DNA from 2 places in the Psychrobacter sp. S4(2024) genome. Region 2 is predicted to be linked to the other one. Evidence: predicted binding sites of a transcription regulator. Region 2 holds the regulator's gene; the other holds the start of a gene.
What was found. Region 2 encodes PhoB, which activates phosphate uptake and scavenging genes when phosphate is short. Its sites were predicted from a motif close to TGTCATNAANCTGTCATAA; they were not measured.
Positions count from the first base shown of each region.

Region 1: the regulator PhoB is predicted to act here: its motif matches at 6,452-6,470, upstream of VLA57_RS05440 (DNA translocase FtsK).

Region 1 is NZ_JAZAQR010000002.1:113,770-122,038, forward strand. It holds gene rlmH (23S rRNA (pseudouridine(1915)-N(3))-methyltransferase RlmH) at 1-280, shown strand, start outside; gene VLA57_RS05430 (DODA-type extradiol aromatic ring-opening family dioxygenase) at 373-1,287, shown strand; gene VLA57_RS05435 (amidase) at 1,330-2,823, opposite strand; gene VLA57_RS05440 (DNA translocase FtsK) at 3,112-6,387, opposite strand; gene trxB (thioredoxin-disulfide reductase) at 7,103-8,125, shown strand; gene aat (leucyl/phenylalanyl-tRNA--protein transferase) at 8,126-8,269, shown strand, end outside.
Region 2 is NZ_JAZAQR010000001.1:1,071,098-1,079,366, reverse strand. It holds gene pstB (phosphate ABC transporter ATP-binding protein PstB) at 1-364, opposite strand, end outside; gene pstA (phosphate ABC transporter permease PstA) at 464-1,378, opposite strand; gene pstC (phosphate ABC transporter permease subunit PstC) at 1,462-2,412, opposite strand; gene pstS (phosphate ABC transporter substrate-binding protein PstS) at 2,585-3,739, opposite strand; gene asd (archaetidylserine decarboxylase) at 4,040-4,873, opposite strand; gene dtd (D-aminoacyl-tRNA deacylase) at 5,060-5,515, shown strand; gene phoB (phosphate regulon transcriptional regulator PhoB) at 5,663-6,367, shown strand; gene phoR (phosphate regulon sensor histidine kinase PhoR) at 6,473-7,555, shown strand; gene VLA57_RS04605 (M23 family metallopeptidase) at 7,569-8,159, opposite strand.

The DNA of each region.
Region 1 (8,269 bases), on a different contig from region 2:
AGGACGTGAGCAATTGTGGGTACTTGATGTCAAGGGTAAGATGCTTTCGACCGAAAATTTGGCAGATAAATTGTCTGATGGTATGCAGCAAGGCGATGATATTGCCTTGGTCATCGGTGGTACCGATGGTGTGTCACCAGAGGTATTGGCAAAAGCAGATGTGAAATGGTCGTTATCGGCGCTTACGCTACCGCATCCTTTAGTGCGCGTTGTCCTCATGGAGCAGCTATATCGCGCGATGAGTATCAATCATAACCACCCTTATCACCGTGGTAATTAAAGTAGCAATAGAAAACTATCACGTAGGAAAATATCATCAATCACAGTGACACAACAGATTGAAAAATGGACGCGCGCCCTAATAAATGCCACATGAGACATCCTAAACCTGCAACACCCAATGCCCAAAGTATCAATCCGCAACGCGATGATAATCGCGACGATTTGCATAGCCCACTAATATCGACGCCAATTACAGCGGCGGCGGCTTGGACAGATACGCCTATCATATCGAGCGCGGCAAAGCGCCCTAAGTTACCAGCGCTGTTTATATCGCATGGTGCACCGACGCTGGCTATCGAGCAATCTGCTACGACGAGCGCGCTAGCTCGTATAGGACAAAACTTACCCAAACCTCGTGCCATCGTCATTATGTCCGCGCATTGGCAGTCCGCGAAACTTGAGATCAGCAGCAATCCTGAGCCAAAAACGTGGCATGATTTTTCAGGTTTTACTCCAGAGCTATATGAGCTGCAATATCCTGCTGCTGGTCATCCAGCACTTGCTGAGACCTTGGCGCAGCAACTGAGTGCCCGTGGTATTGTTTGTAGGGTCAATCCCTTACGTGTCAGTGATCATGGGGTATGGGCGCCACTTTTACACCTGTATCCACAGGCTGATATTCCTATCGTACAAGTATCCTTGCCACAGTATTATGACAGTATCGCCTGCTATCAATTGGGCGCGCAACTGGCACGGCTGCGTGATGAGCAAATTCTGATTATTGGTTCAGGGAATATCACTCACAATTTGCAGGCGCTACGCTGGCAAGCAGACAGTATTGATCAAACCGCAAAAGATTTTAAAGTTTGGCTGCTACAACAGCTCAAAACCGACATCCCAAGCGCCTTAGACTGGCAGCAATATCCTGACTATAAAGATATCCACCCAAGTGATGAGCATTTACTGCCGCTATTTTTTGCTTTAGGTGCCGGTCAACGTGTCTCAGTCGTGCATCAAAGTATGGCGCATCATAGCTTAGGCATGGATATCTATCGCTTTGATTAAAGGCTCTCAATCAAAGCGTCAGATATATGCGGGTATACCACACTACTTTTCAAAAGCAAGTTTAGTAAATAAACCTGCACGCTCCATTTCGCCTGCTACACTCAATAACGTCGTCTCATCATTCATACGCCCAATCAATTGCATACCGATCGGCAGACCTTTTTTACTCATACCGACAGGCAACGACATGGCTGGCAAGCCTGTAATATTACCCAATAAGGTAAAACCCATCTTCCCAAGCACTGGCGAACTTAACTTTTCAATCATGCCTGAGCTAAAGGCGTATTTGCCCATATTCATGCCTTTATTTAGCAAACCAGCACTGCGCATCAGCATTTCATCCATGCGACTTGGTGGTAACACGCCATGTTTTACTGCCGGTGTTGGAACGGTTGGGCACAAAATCATATCGTAGGTCTCTAGCAGAATACCGGTTTGATATTGGCTATCATGCCAGCCATGCTTGGCGTGCGCCAAATCAACAGCAGATAGTGAACGTCCTAACATCGCCATGTTATACGTTTGCGGTTCAAGATTTTGTATATGCTGCGCACCATAGCAACGCTCAATATTATCAATAGTAAACGCAGTATGCGCGCAAACAACGACTAAAAAATTATGCCAGAATTGTTCAATATTAATATTAGGTTCAGCCGGTATTACGCGGTGACCCATGGCTTCTAGCTGCTTAGCGGTCTGCTCTAATACGACCAGTACTTCTTTATCGACCATAGTATTAGCAACCAACGGCTGTTGATGCAAGGCGATGGTCAGTTGTCGTGGCGCGCGCATTGCTGCTTCTAAGAAAGTACCTTTAGGCGGCGCTATGACATAAGGCGCCCCAATCTCAGCACCACTAGTCGCATCAAGCATCGTGGCACTATCACGCACGCTACGTGTAATTACATGATCGGCTACTGCCCCTTCCCAGCCTTCACCAAATAACGGTCCCATTGGGTTACGTCCACGACTGGGTTTGAGTCCAAACGTGCCACACCATGCAGCAGGAAAGCGTATCGAGCCGCCACCATCACCCGCACCTGCCATCGGTACGATACCGCTTGCCACTGCCGCCGCACTACCACCCGATGAGCCACCAGAGCTATAGCCTTTTTTAAAAGGATTATGAGTCACGCCATGTGCTTTTGGCTCAGTGGTGATAATCAAGCCAAATTCTGGGGTATTGGTCTTACCAAAAGTGTTCACACCCGTAGCTTTCATACGCTTGACGATTTCGCTATCGCTTTTTGATATGATATTGACGCTACGACTGCCCATCGTAATCGGCTCATCAGTGAAGCTAAATGACAAATCTTTTAACAAATAAGGGACACCGTTAAATACACCAGCTGGCAGTCCCGCCTGCGCTGCAGCATAAGCGCGCTCGTCAAAACGATGAATGATAGCATTCAATTTAGGATTGAGCTGATTGGCTTGATAGACTGCCGCATCCAGCAACTCTTTGGCACTGACTTCCCCAGCATTGACCAATGCCGCGAGTGCTAATGCATCGTATTGGGTATATTCTTTAAACATAACCGACCTTCCTTGGAGAATAATCAAATTAAAATTTTGAAAAGATTAATATGTATCCGATTTACAGACAGTATCCAGTTTAGTATAAAACCTTACTGTTTATAATGAATAAACAAACTCATTAGTCATTTACGGTATTTAGAATTATATTTGATATGGGCAATTGATTGATAGCCTGACAATCATGCTCTTAACACTTTTTAATACATAAAATTTTTTAATATCTTCAATAAAAAAGACGAGTTACTTTCGTAAATCGTCTTTTTACTATCCAGTCAAACATAAGCTCTACATTAGTAGCTCACGTTTACCACTCTTACCCATTGAACTGACCAGTCCCGCCTCTTCCATCGAGTCAACAATACGTGCGGCGCGGTTATAGCCAATGCTAAATTTACGCTGAATACTAGAAGCGGAAACTTTACGAGTCTCCATAATAAAACCAACGGCTTCGTTGTACAGGTCATCATCTTCACCAGAGGCATTGGCAGCACTACTGCCACCGCTAGGACTAGACAATTCAAAATTGCCTGCCATATTGTCGATATAATCAGGCGCACCGCGCTCACGCCATGCATCACAGACGCTATTGACTTCTTCATCGCTGACATAAGCTCCATGGACACGATCAGGTTCAATCTGCCCAGGCCCTAAGAACAGCATATCGCCATTACCAAGCATATCTTCGGCGCCGCCGCTATCCAAAATAGTCCGTGAATCGACTTTTGAGTTGACTCGTAACGCTGCTCGTACCGGAATATTGGCTTTAATCAAACCAGTAATCACATCAACTGAAGGACGCTGAGTCGCAAGGATTAAATGAATCCCTGCTGCCCGAGATTTTTGCGCCAAGCGTGTAATTAACTCTTCTGCCTGCTTACCGACCTGCATAATCATATCGGCAAACTCGTCGGCAACGATGACAATCATCGGTAAGGTTTTTAGCTTTGGTGCTTGGCTAATACTTACGCTGTCATTGGGTCGCCATAATGGGTCAAGCATTGGATTACCTGATTTTTCAGCAGCGATCACTTTTTTGTTAAACTCATTTAGTTTACGCACCTTTAGCAAGCTCATAAGCTGATAACGACGTTCCATCTCTGCGACGCACCATGACAAGGCACTTGCCGCCTCAGTCATATCGGTAACGACTGGGGTCAGCAAATGCGGGATATCATTATAGTTGGCAAGTTCAAGCTGCTTAGGATCGATAAGAATCATTCGCAGCTCGTTCGGCGTATATTTGAGCAGCATCGATAGTAACATCGCGTTGACCAAGACTGATTTACCAGAACCCGTCGTACCAGCGACCAACATATGCGGCGCTCGTGCAAGATCAGTAATAATAGCTTTACCGCCAATATCTTTACCCATCGCCATACTGATTTGCGCTTTAGGATCTTTAAATTTTTCGGTATCCAATAGTTCAATTAAGCGTACCATTTCGCGCTGTTTGTTGGGCACTTCAATGCCAATGTATGGCTTGCCAGGAATAACCTCGACCACACGTAAAGATGCCATCGATAATGAGCGTGCCAAATCGCGTGAAATCCCTGTGACTTTACTGGCTTTTATCCCAGGCGCTAGGTCTACTTCAAAGCGAGTGACGACAGGTCCTGGAATCGCATTGACAACGTTTGCTTTGACATTGAACTCTTGTAATTTGATTTCCAGTAGCTCTGATAACTGCTCAAGCTCAGCAAGCGTATAACTTGGCTGGCGATTGGGGTCTGGCTTATCTAAGATCGACATCTCTGGAATCGGCGACAGACTACTACGATAGGCAGCCGTTTGCATTGAGCGTGATTTTTGACTGAATGCAATATCATCACTAATATGAGGCATAATGGGAGCATCAATCGCGTCAGTGCTATCATAAACATTGTCGTCTTCTGGCATCATATCCGTAATATGATTGCTACTATCACCTTCTGGGACTGCAAAACTCATGGTTGGTTTAGTTACTGTGGCTGACTCGATACTTGATATGGTAGCCGTACTCTCTGCTTTTGGATTTGCAGGCGGGGTATTGGTCGGTGTCATATCTATTATTTCTGATGTATTCTCTACATCAGCATCAGAAAAAGACTCCAAATCGTTCAACAAGTCATTTGCAGCATTATTAGGAACGTCGTCAGTAGTGTCGTTTGGTGAGAGAGTAGTTTGCTGCTGAATAGGTGCAGCTGCAGTTTCTGTTAATGTCTCTACGGCAGATAATTCTTGTTCATGGCTAAAATCAGTCGCTTCCGGCACTGCCTCATGTTCTGCCAACCACGCATCCACTAAGCTATCGACGCTAGGCGTTGATTCAGGAGTATCTAGCTGCGTAGTTGACATGTTCGGTGCATAATCATTTAACGAATGTGCTGCTTGTTGCTGAGTCTCCTCTTGAGTGATATCAAGAACTGGGCTAGCAGAAGAAATTTCAATACTTAAGCTGTCAACAGAAGCAGCAGCTGATGCCTCTGAATATGGAGCATTTACGACATCATAAGGTATCGTATCTTGCTCATTTTCTATCTGGTTTGCTAATAAATCAGCGACAGTATTTGCATCGTTCCATGCAAAACTTGGCTCAACCTTTCTGATAGGCATTGGCGTAGCATTGATAGCAGGTACTGATGTTTTATTCAGATTAAAAGCGCTATTGCTAATCGTTGTGGCGGCTGCAGTTTGCAGCTGCTCTTCTCGTTTGGTACTTTCACTGGCGACTTGCGCAGCGGCTGCCATAGAAGCTTTTACACTGGCACCCAATCCTGAAGACGATAAAAAGTCTGTCAATGCGCTATTAAAACGACCACTTCTATTGTCTTGCTGTTTATTTTTAGCCTGTTCATCCACTTGCAACTCAAGAGGCAATTGCTCATATTCTGGAGTATTAGTATCACTTATTGCTATATCACGACCTTGTTTATCGGCAGCACTATTAGCATTGTCTTCTTGTGTTATTTGACTAGCATCAAGGCTGCTATCAAGGTTTTTGACACCTGACCCAAACCAAGACAAAGTTTTAATTTTTTCGTAAATACTCATCCAATGAATATTAAAGGCAAAGGTGGTCGTAATAGCGACAAACACTGCCAAAAACGTCACACTCCCCCACTGCGATAATAGCTGTGCTAGCCTCGCTTGTAGCTCAAGACCAATAATACCGCCCGCAACTCCTTTGAGCCCTGATGATATTGGATCTGCTACCTGCTGTACCAATGCGATCAGTTGGGCAAATAATGCACTACTGCTCAATATTAAAAACACGTAAGCAACCAAGCGTAATAACCAAAACGTCGGTTTATTATCCCACCAAATCAGTACTGACTCATAAACCAGAAACGCCAGTAACCACCATGCACCAAAACCAAAGAAGCTATACAGCAAATCTGAGAGCCATGCGCCCATCTCGCCGCCCATATTATTAATGGTCGTCATATCACTACTGATGTGCGACCAGCTAGGATCATTACCGGTATAAGTCATCAAAATAACAAACAAATAAACCGCGAGGAGTAATCCCAGTAGGGTAAATATGCCCTTTTTTAAGTAATCAATAATTGGTGCTGATATCACGTAAGATCTGCCTTGTTGTTAATACTCGTCATGAATACTCAATAGTCGTCAAACCATGATTAAGCTTAATCATGCTGACATAAATTCTTGATAGAAACTGCTGTAATAGGTTACGACTGATGTGGCGTAATAACACAAAAACTTTATCTAAAATACTACGGCAAAATATTGACCGCATTGCTGTTTTTGTTTTGTGCGCGGCATACAACTTCTTATAATAACAAATACATAGCTGCCATGGCGACCGTGTTATCAATAAAGCGCATAAGAAAATCAATCCAGTAGTGATTTAGCCAAAAATGCAGCTAGTGAAAAATGATGCCTGTTCTTTTTGCATTAGCATCTAACCAAAATATATTAAAGCTCTACGTTACTGCTGGTATAAATTTTTTATAGCCTCTGTCTGCGTAGGCACAGGAAGCAAGACAAATTAATACCAGCAGTACGTGATGTTTATATATCACTTTTCACTGACTATATTTGAATATGGGCTCATTTTTGGTACTAAAACTTCAAGCTTCAGATACTTTAGTTCTAATGATACCCATATTTGTTTTAGCAAACTTGCACTTTTTGCTCTTAGCCCTTATGTTATTATCACATAGCAACCATAATAACCAGATACGTCGTCATTTTTACGCTTATCTTTTATAATATCTACTTATTATTTTAACGTTGAACCCTTTCACTTTTATTGCTCTAGCAAGGAAATCTTATGGCAACTGACAATACTGCTCCACGCCACGAAAAACTCATTATTTTAGGTTCAGGTCCTGCTGGTTATTCTGCCGCTGTGTATGCAGCACGCGCCAACCTAAAGCCTGTTATGGTCACCGGTATGGAAGTCGGCGGACAGCTCACGACGACGACCGAAGTTGATAACTGGCCGGGTGATGCACATGATTTGACTGGTCCTGCATTAATGGAGCGTATGAAAGCCCATGCCGAGCGCTTTGGTACTGAACTGGTTTATGATCATGTTAATGCTGTGAATTTAAATGTGCGTCCTTTTGAGCTGACCGGTAATAATGGCAATTACACCTGTGATGCTCTTATTATCTCAACCGGCGCATCAGCACAGTATCTAGGTCTAGAGTCAGAAACCAAATTCCGTGGTCTTGGCGTTTCTGCTTGTGCAACTTGTGATGGCTTCTTTTATAAAAACCAAAAAGTGGCAGTTATCGGTGGTGGTAACACGGCCGTTGAAGAAGCGCTGTATCTATCAAATATTGCAGCTGAAGTCACTTTAGTCCATCGTCGTGATAGCTTACGCTCAGAAAAAATCCTACAAGATAAACTATTTGAAAAAGCCGAAAATGGTAATGTCAAAATCGAGTGGAACTACAGCGTAAAAGAAGTGGTTGGTGATGATATGGGCGTAAATGGCGTTGTTATTGAATCTATGATTGATGGCAGCACCAAGCAACTGGACGTGTTTGGTATGTTTGTCGCCATTGGTCATAAGCCGAATACTGATTTATTTAAAGGTCAGTTAGAGATGAAAGACGGTTATCTGATCGTCAACAGCGGGCTTAATGGTAGTGCTACCCAAACCAGTATCGAAGGTGTTTTTGCCGCAGGTGACGTCGCAGATCATGTCTATCGTCAAGCGATCACCTCTGCTGGTACGGGCTGTATGGCAGCACTTGATGCTGAAAAGTACCTAGATGCAATAGGCGAAACGGTCGCTCAAGATCATACTTATGCTTCAACGTTGACAGCTGACAAAGAAGCGTAAATGAGCGATTTTGTTAATAATATTCGCATAACGCCTGAGGCTTTTGTTCAACATATCAAGAGTCTTGGGCGTTATGACTTTCCAGAGCCAGCGATAGTAGATCCTGAAGGTATGGGTATTGTGGCTATCGGGGGAGATTTAGCT
Region 2 (8,269 bases):
CACGCATACCGGGATATAGATCATACATACGATTAAACGTACGTAATAGTGTGGATTTACCGCAACCTGAAGGCCCGATAAAAGCAGTCACTTTTTTGTCTGGAATATCAATATTAATATTTTTTAGCGCTTGAAAGTCACCATAATAGAAATTGAGATCTCGAATACTCATCTTGGCAGGCGGCATATGCTGAGGGATATCTGCTACTGTTTGCTGAGTCAAAAAAGCACTGTCAGGCTGCTGCCCTTGATGCTTCTGACTTCCTTGATCTATATTGGAAAATGATTGACCAAATAAACCACGTTGGCTGACGTTTTGCTTATTCTCTTGCTTAACCGCTTTTCTTTCTAGTAAGTCTGTCATCATCATATCCAATTATTTTAGAATGTTGTCAATATAGGTGCTGAACATAAGTGCTAAACGTGCGCTATAAATTGGCTGCTTAGTCAATTCTTAAATCAGCTATCTTGTATGATCTTTACCGCCAATAAAGCGCGCGAGAATATTGACTATCAGTACTGTCATGGTAATCAGTAATGCTGCCGCCCATGCCAATGCATGCCAGTTGTCATAAGGGCTCATCGCAAACTGATAAATAGTGTTCGGTAAGTTTGCCATCGGTTGGCTCATATCGGTGCTGAAATACTGATTGTTTAACGCAGTAAATAGTAACGGCGCGGTCTCGCCAGTGATACGGGCAAATGCCAATAGCACCCCTGTGGTTAGACCCGCTTTAGCCGCTTTAAGTGTGACCGTGCTGATCAGCTTCCACTTTGGCGTACCGAGTGCATACGCCGCTTCACGTAAAGTATTTGGTACCAGATTGAGCATATTCTCAGTGGTGCGCACGACAATTGGAATCACAATCAAAGCAAGCGCAACTGCACCAGCCCAGCCGGAGAAGCTTTGACCTTTCACCATCAATGCATAAACAAAAAGACCAATCACGATAGAGGGCGCTGACAGCAAGATATCGTTTAAAAAGCGAGTAACTTTACCCAACCAGCTGCCTTGTGAGAACTCCGCTAAATAGATGCCCGCCATCATTCCAACCGGCGTACCAATAGCGAGACCTAACAAGGCGATCATCAATGAACCAATAATAGCATTACGTAAACCGCCGTCGCCCATAGGCGGTGGTGTATCTGCCATAAATACCGGCATCTCGATTAACCCTTGAAAACCCTCAACAAAAAGCGTCAGCAAAATCCATGTCAGCCAGAACAAACCAAAAGCGATGGCTGAGATGGCAAAACCAAGCCCCAATCTATTGATCAGGCGACGCTTATGATATAAACGCTTGTTGTAGCGGTCTTCAAAGCGTAAAGTCGGCTGGCTGGTTTGGTCGTTATCAGTCGTGACAGTCGCTAAAGTCATTAGGCGTTTGTCCTTTGTTGGTCGAAGGATTGGGTTAAGTGGTTGATTAACATGCTTGCTTTATAACAGGATATTGGCGCTACTTAGTGACCAGCTTTTTGGTCGATACGCATAAGCATCAGCTTAGAGATGGACAAGACAATAAAGGTAATAACAAATAGGATTAAACCCAAATGTAGTAGGGATGCCAAATGCAATTCACTTGATGCTTCGGCAAATTCATTGGCGAGCGCAGAGGTAATCGTCACCCCAGAGGTAAACAGACTTGGGCTGATATTAAAGGCATTACCGATTAAGAAAGTCACAGCCATCGTCTCGCCCAATGCGCGTCCAAGCCCTAAAATCACACCACCGACCACGCCAGCTTTAGTATAAGGTAAGATGATTTTGAACATCACTTCCCACGTCGTCGCACCCATGCCATACGCAGATTCTTTTAATAAATCAGGCACCACAGAAAAAACATCCCGCATGGTGGCGGCAATAAAAGGAATAATCATAATTGCCAGTACCAAGGAGGCGGTAAACATACCAAGCCCCATCGGTGCACCAGTGAATACTTGCCCGATAATAGGCAGAGGACCGATGTTTTCAATCAACCATGGCTGAATGTGTTCGCTAAAATACGGCGCAAAGACAAACAAACCCCACATGCCATAAATAATAGAAGGAATACCTGCCAACAGCTCAATGGCGATGCCCAATGGCTTTTTTAAGAAGTTAGGGCACAGTTCGGTCAAAAAGATAGCAATACCAAAGCTCACTGGCACAGCAATAGCGATCGCAATAAGGGAGGTGACAATCGTACCGTAAATAGGTGCAAGTGCCCCATATTGATCGTTCACTGTATCCCAGTTATTGCTGGTATAAAATCCCAGTCCAAATTCAGTGATACTGGGCCAAGCGCCTACGATTAATGAGAGCAGGATGCCACCAAGTGACAATAGCACCAAGATTGCAAATGCTTTAGTCGCATTGACAAAGATAGCATCGTAACGTTTTTGTTTAGCCAGTTGGGACCTTAAATCATTCATAAGTGTCTCAGCGTTGAATAGAATCAAGTCAAAATAGTAAAAGAGGTTTTATCACAACAAACTTAAAAAAATCTTTAAATTTTCTGTGATAAAACCTCTCAAACCCCTACCGGAGAATAGTGGTTTGAGAGGTTGGCTCGACAGTGATTATGCAATCACTAGGATAAACAGGTTACTGTGCAGGCTTATAGACAGGTTGGCCGTCGCTGCCTTTGACCTCACTCCATTTTGCTTTAAATAAGGCAACCGCAGTATCAGAGAACGGTACGTAATCAAGCGCCATAGCGTCGTCATCACCTTGGGCATAAGCCCAGTCAAAGAACTTCAATACACCAGCGACTTGTTTGGCATCTTGTGGCTGCTTATGTACTAAGATAAAAGTGGCTGCGGCGATTGGCCAAGCTTGTGCTGTTTCAGAGTTGGTAATGACTTTATAAAAGCCTTCTTGCTTTGACCAATCGATGTCACCTGCTGCTGCAAAGGTTTTGGCAGAAGGTTGTACGACATTGCCCGCAGCATTTTTCAGGGCAACGTGTGCCATACCGTTTTGCTTAGCGTAAGCGTATTCAACATAGCCGATAGAGTTTTTCATACGCGTGACATAGCTCGCCACACCTTCATTACCTTTACCACCCGCACCGGTAGCCGACGTTGGCCATTTAACGGTCTTATCGACGCCTACACTGTCATTCCAATCGCTTGATACTTTGGCTAGATAATCAGTGAAGTTAAAGGTTGTACCAGAACCATCTGAGCGAAACACTGTGGTAATGGCAGCGTCTGGTAATTTAAGCTCAGGATTCATAGCCGCGATTGCAGGGTCGTTCCATTTACTAATTTTACCCAGATAAATATCAGCAAGCATTTTGCCATCGAGCTTTAACTGACCGGGCTCAATACCATCGATATTAACAATAGGTACCACGCCACCGATGACGCTTGGGAACTGTATCAGACCGGCTTCGTTCAACTCTTCTGGTGTCATCGGCGCATCAGATGCCCCAAAATCTACAGTCTTAGCAACGATTTGCTTGATACCACCCGATGAGCCAATAGACTGATAGTTCACTTGACCACCTGTGGCTTTATTGTAGGCATCTGACCACTTAGCATAGATAGGCTGTGGAAAAGAAGCACCAGCACCGGTAATACTCATCGATGCACTTTCAGCTGAGCTAGCACTAGCGTCGCTACTCACAGCAGTGTTTGATGGTGCTGTTGTGGCTGCTTCGTCGGTTTTATCGCTCTCGTTGTTGCTAGTCGTTTGGTTACAAGCGGCTAATGTCAAAGTGCTAGCGATTGCTACTGCCATGAATGAATAACGCATTATTTCTCCTAAAATTAATCAATTTTGAGTATCAAGCATTTATAAATAACAATGACAATGGTTTTCTGGGGTTTGCTGAAATGATGCTCTGCGGTTAATAAGGAGATTGTGCCAAATAAATATGACAGTTTGATGACATAAAGCCTTACTATCACAAAAAACGACTGAAAAAAGAAAGTGTTAAAAAACATAAGAAAGGAGTGGGCACAAAAAAAGCATAGGCAGTATTCTGATTACTGTCTATGCTCATTTTTTTTCAATATTACTTATTACACAAGTTTTTTACTTAGATAAATGGTATTAGGTTTTAGCGCTACCCAACAGTTGCCCCATTTGAACGATTGAGCCATGCTGCATGGTATCTTGCCAATCCGTTTTTGCTGCTTTTGGCAGTACTACAATTGCGGTTGAACCTAAATAAAAACGACCAAGCTCGTCACCTTTTTTAAAGCTCATATCATGGCCTACTTCTTGAATATCATCGGTACGGCTAATTTTACCCGTCGCCACTGTCTCAATCCCAGCGACAATCATCGCACCAACCATCACTACTGCCGCTTTACCATAGGCGGTATCAAACAGACAGACGAGGCGCTCGTTACGAGCAAACAAATCCGGTACATTAGCAGCCGTGGTATTATTGACCGAAAATAGTGTACCAGGTACATAGCGGGTTTTGGTTAATATACCGTCAAATGGCATATGCACACGGTGATAGTTGCTTGGGGCAAGATAGACCGTAGCAAAACTACCATCCGCAAAATAATCGCCATCTGCGCTATCAGCTAAGAGCTGACCGATATCATAGTCACGACCTTTGGCTTGCAGTAGCTTATGGTCATGAATCTGCCCAAGCTGCGAAATCATGCCATCTGCAGGACTAACAATACCATTCATACTGGCATCGATAATACGGGCATTGTCTTGGAGCTCACGAGTAAAGAAATCATTAAAGCTCTCATAAGCGTTTAGGCTTTGACGCTCATATTCATCTAAGCTAACATCATACGCTTTGGCAAAACTGCGGATAAACGTACGCTTAACCCAAGGGTGGCGACTGGCAGCTAAGCGCCCTGCGACTTTACTGATTTTTTGCTGCGGGACAAATTGCTGTAAGGTAGTAAATACATTCATAATAGATGACCAAAGTAGGGATTAAAAATAGTTATTAAAATAAAAAGTTGTATTAAAAAATCATAGATAGGCAGTTTTATAGCTAGATTTATTTATAAACATAATCATAAGTACCTGCACAGATAATTGTATTTTATCATGGTCCGCAGCAGACTGTATGACCATAATCGTTAAAGGAAGTAAGCAATGAGAGCTCTTATTCAGCGAGTCAAATATGCCAGTGTCAGCGTTGATGGGCAGGAGGTTGGTGCTATTGAGCAAGGTGTGCTGGCATATATCGGCTTGGGACACGATGATAACTTACAAAGTGCGCAGCGGATGATTGATAAAATCCTCACCTATCGTATTTTTGACAATGATGACGATCCAGCCAAATACGGTAAACTCGATAAAAATATCCAGCAAGTCGGTGGTGGGCTATTATTGGTCTCACAATTTACTCTGATGGCAAAGACGGATAAAGGTCGCCGCCCTGACTTTGGTAGCGCAATGGCACCTGATATGGCACAAGCTTTATTTGCACAATTAGTTGATTACGCAAAGACGCAGTATTTAACGGTTGCAACGGGTCAGTTTGGCGCTGATATGCAAGTGTTGAGTGTCAATGATGGACCATTAAACTTTTTATTAGAAGTGCATTAAGTCATTAGCATGGCTACTAAGTATTATAAATTTAAGAGTAAATGTCATTAAGCTGTCATAATTAAGCCCTTTAATAAAGAAACGCTTATTTGCGTTTGTTACTGCTTTTATAAACGCTATTTTGTCCTCTAACATTAAGAATACATTATGTCTAAAGAGCAAATTTTGATTGTTGAAGATGAAGACGCCATTCGGGAAATGGTCGTCATGACCCTAGAGATGGCAGGCTTTGATAGTTTGCAGGCAGCGGATGTGTCAGAGGCGCACCAACAAGTGGTCGATCATCGTCCAGCGCTGATTTTATTGGACTGGATGTTACCCGGTGATAAAAGTGGTATCGATTTTTGCCGTATGCTAAAAAGCGATACCCTGCTCGCCGAGATACCGGTTATTATGTTGACCGCCAAAAGTGAAGAAGACAGTAAAGTGCATGGTCTTGATGCAGGCGCTGATGATTATATGACCAAGCCGTTCTCGACCCGTGAGCTTATCTCAAGAATCAAAGCGGTATTGCGACGTAGTAACGCGCTAAGCGGCGACAAACCTATCAATATAGGCAGGCTAACTTTAGATGCCAAAAGCCAACGCTTTATGGTGGGTGATGACATTATCGATATGGGTCCGACAGAATATCGCTTATTGGCGTTTTTTATGAGCCATCCTGAGCGCGCTTATACCCGTGCCCAGCTGCTCGATCAAGTATGGGGCGGTAACGTCTACATCGAAGATAGAACCATTGATGTTCACGTAAAGCGTTTGCGCACATTACTACGTCCACATGATTGTGATACATTGATACAAACGGTACGCGGTACAGGTTATCGATTTTCTAGCCGTATCGAAAAAGGGTAATCGCTAGTAATATGAATATTGTATAGTGTCACCTTTTAATAGTGTCGCCTTTTATCGGGAGCGGCCAATAGTAGAAAAATTATAAAAAATAATGGATAAATAAAAATGCCTATCCAAGATAATGAGCAAGGTGCCACAAATCAACTTAAAAAAATCAGAAGTGCTTTACGAGCATTACGTGATGCCGTGATTTTGCTCAATGACGATGATGGACTTGAATGGTGGAACCAAGCGGCGCAGGATTTATTATTGTTGCAATCCTCAGATAAAGGCAGGCGTATTTTTGAATTCATTAAAGTGCCTGAATTTATTAAGTATTATCAGGAAGCAACAATGATTAATATCGATGCCGATGCCGATGCCGATGCCGATGAGAGTGTGCATATCGTCTCTTGGCAAGACCCAAATCGTTATTTAAAGTGTGAGCTGACGCCATTTGGCGATGAAAAACTACTGATCATTTATGATGTGACCCGCTTGCAGCATTTAGAAGCGATGCGCCGCGACTTTGTGGCCAATGTCTCGCATGAGCTACGTACACCATTGACGGTCTTGATGGGATATCTGGAGAATTTCTCTGATCAGCCAGATATGCCTGCGAATTGGCGTCGCGGTTTTGAGCTGATGACTCAGCAAACGGCACGCATGAATAGGGTGGTCAATGACTTATTACTACTGTCTCGCATCGAAATCGAAGAAACCCATGCGTTTAATGAAATCGATATGACCAAGCTGCTCACTCATGTCTATGATGATGCGCAGGCGTATAATCAAGAATATAAGCATACGATTCACTTGCATATTGATACCTATGACGGGCTATATGGCTCAGAGATGTACCTAAATAGCGCACTGTCCAATCTAGTGATTAACGCGATTAAATACACACCAAAAGGTGGCAATATCTCTATTAGTTGGACTAAGACTGCTGAAGGCTGCAGATTTGCTGTTGAAGATAATGGTATCGGTATCGCACCAAAGCATCTTGCCCGTTTAACTGAGCGTTTTTATCGCGTTGACAGCGGGCGCAGCCGAGCAACAGGTGGTACGGGGCTTGGACTGGCGATTGTAAAACATGTCTTATATCAGCACGAAGCGAGCTTGCAAATTGAGTCTGTAGAAGGCATTGGCTCGACATTTAGTGCCGTGTTTCCAAATAACCATGTACGATCTGCCGCAATGAATTAATGCTTAATATACTTTAATCCTTTTGCAAAAGTGGATAAGGATTTACCGCATTACCATTAATATAAATTCCATAATGAACATGCGGCGGTGTGCCTTTAGCATTGCCGCTATCGCCCACGTAACCAATGGTATCACCAGCATTTACCCAGTCATTGGGAGAAATGTCAGCATAGTCTTCCAAATGCGCATAATAGTGTCCTGCGCCGCCTGGTCCCACTATCATAACGACGCGACCGCCTAACGCATTTTCGCCTACCTTGCTGACGATACCTTGGGTCGTCGCTTGAATCGGCGTGCCGCGCGCTGCAAAAATATCAATCCCTTCATGTGAGCGACCTTGACTACGAGCAGCGCCCCATGTATCAGTCAGATGCTGCTTGGGTAGCGGATTTGGCAGGCTATTCTCTGTTGGTAGCGGGTGTTGCAATAGGCTAAGCTGCTGCCATTTTGCTATGAAAAATGATTGAGTTTGTTGGCTGATACTCGGTAATAATCTGTCAAATACGAATAATAGCATCAGCAATACTGCGGCCTTGATAAGTACGCTAATTGCACGGCTGATAAACGTAGGATTTGGTTGTTCGTGATTGCCATCTGGTCGCATCGACATCTCTTTGTCTTATTATTGCTTTCACTAATATTATATAGATAATACCTTTGGCTCTTCGTATAGCATTGTTATATCTGACTTTTATCCCCATAAATGAAAAGCTA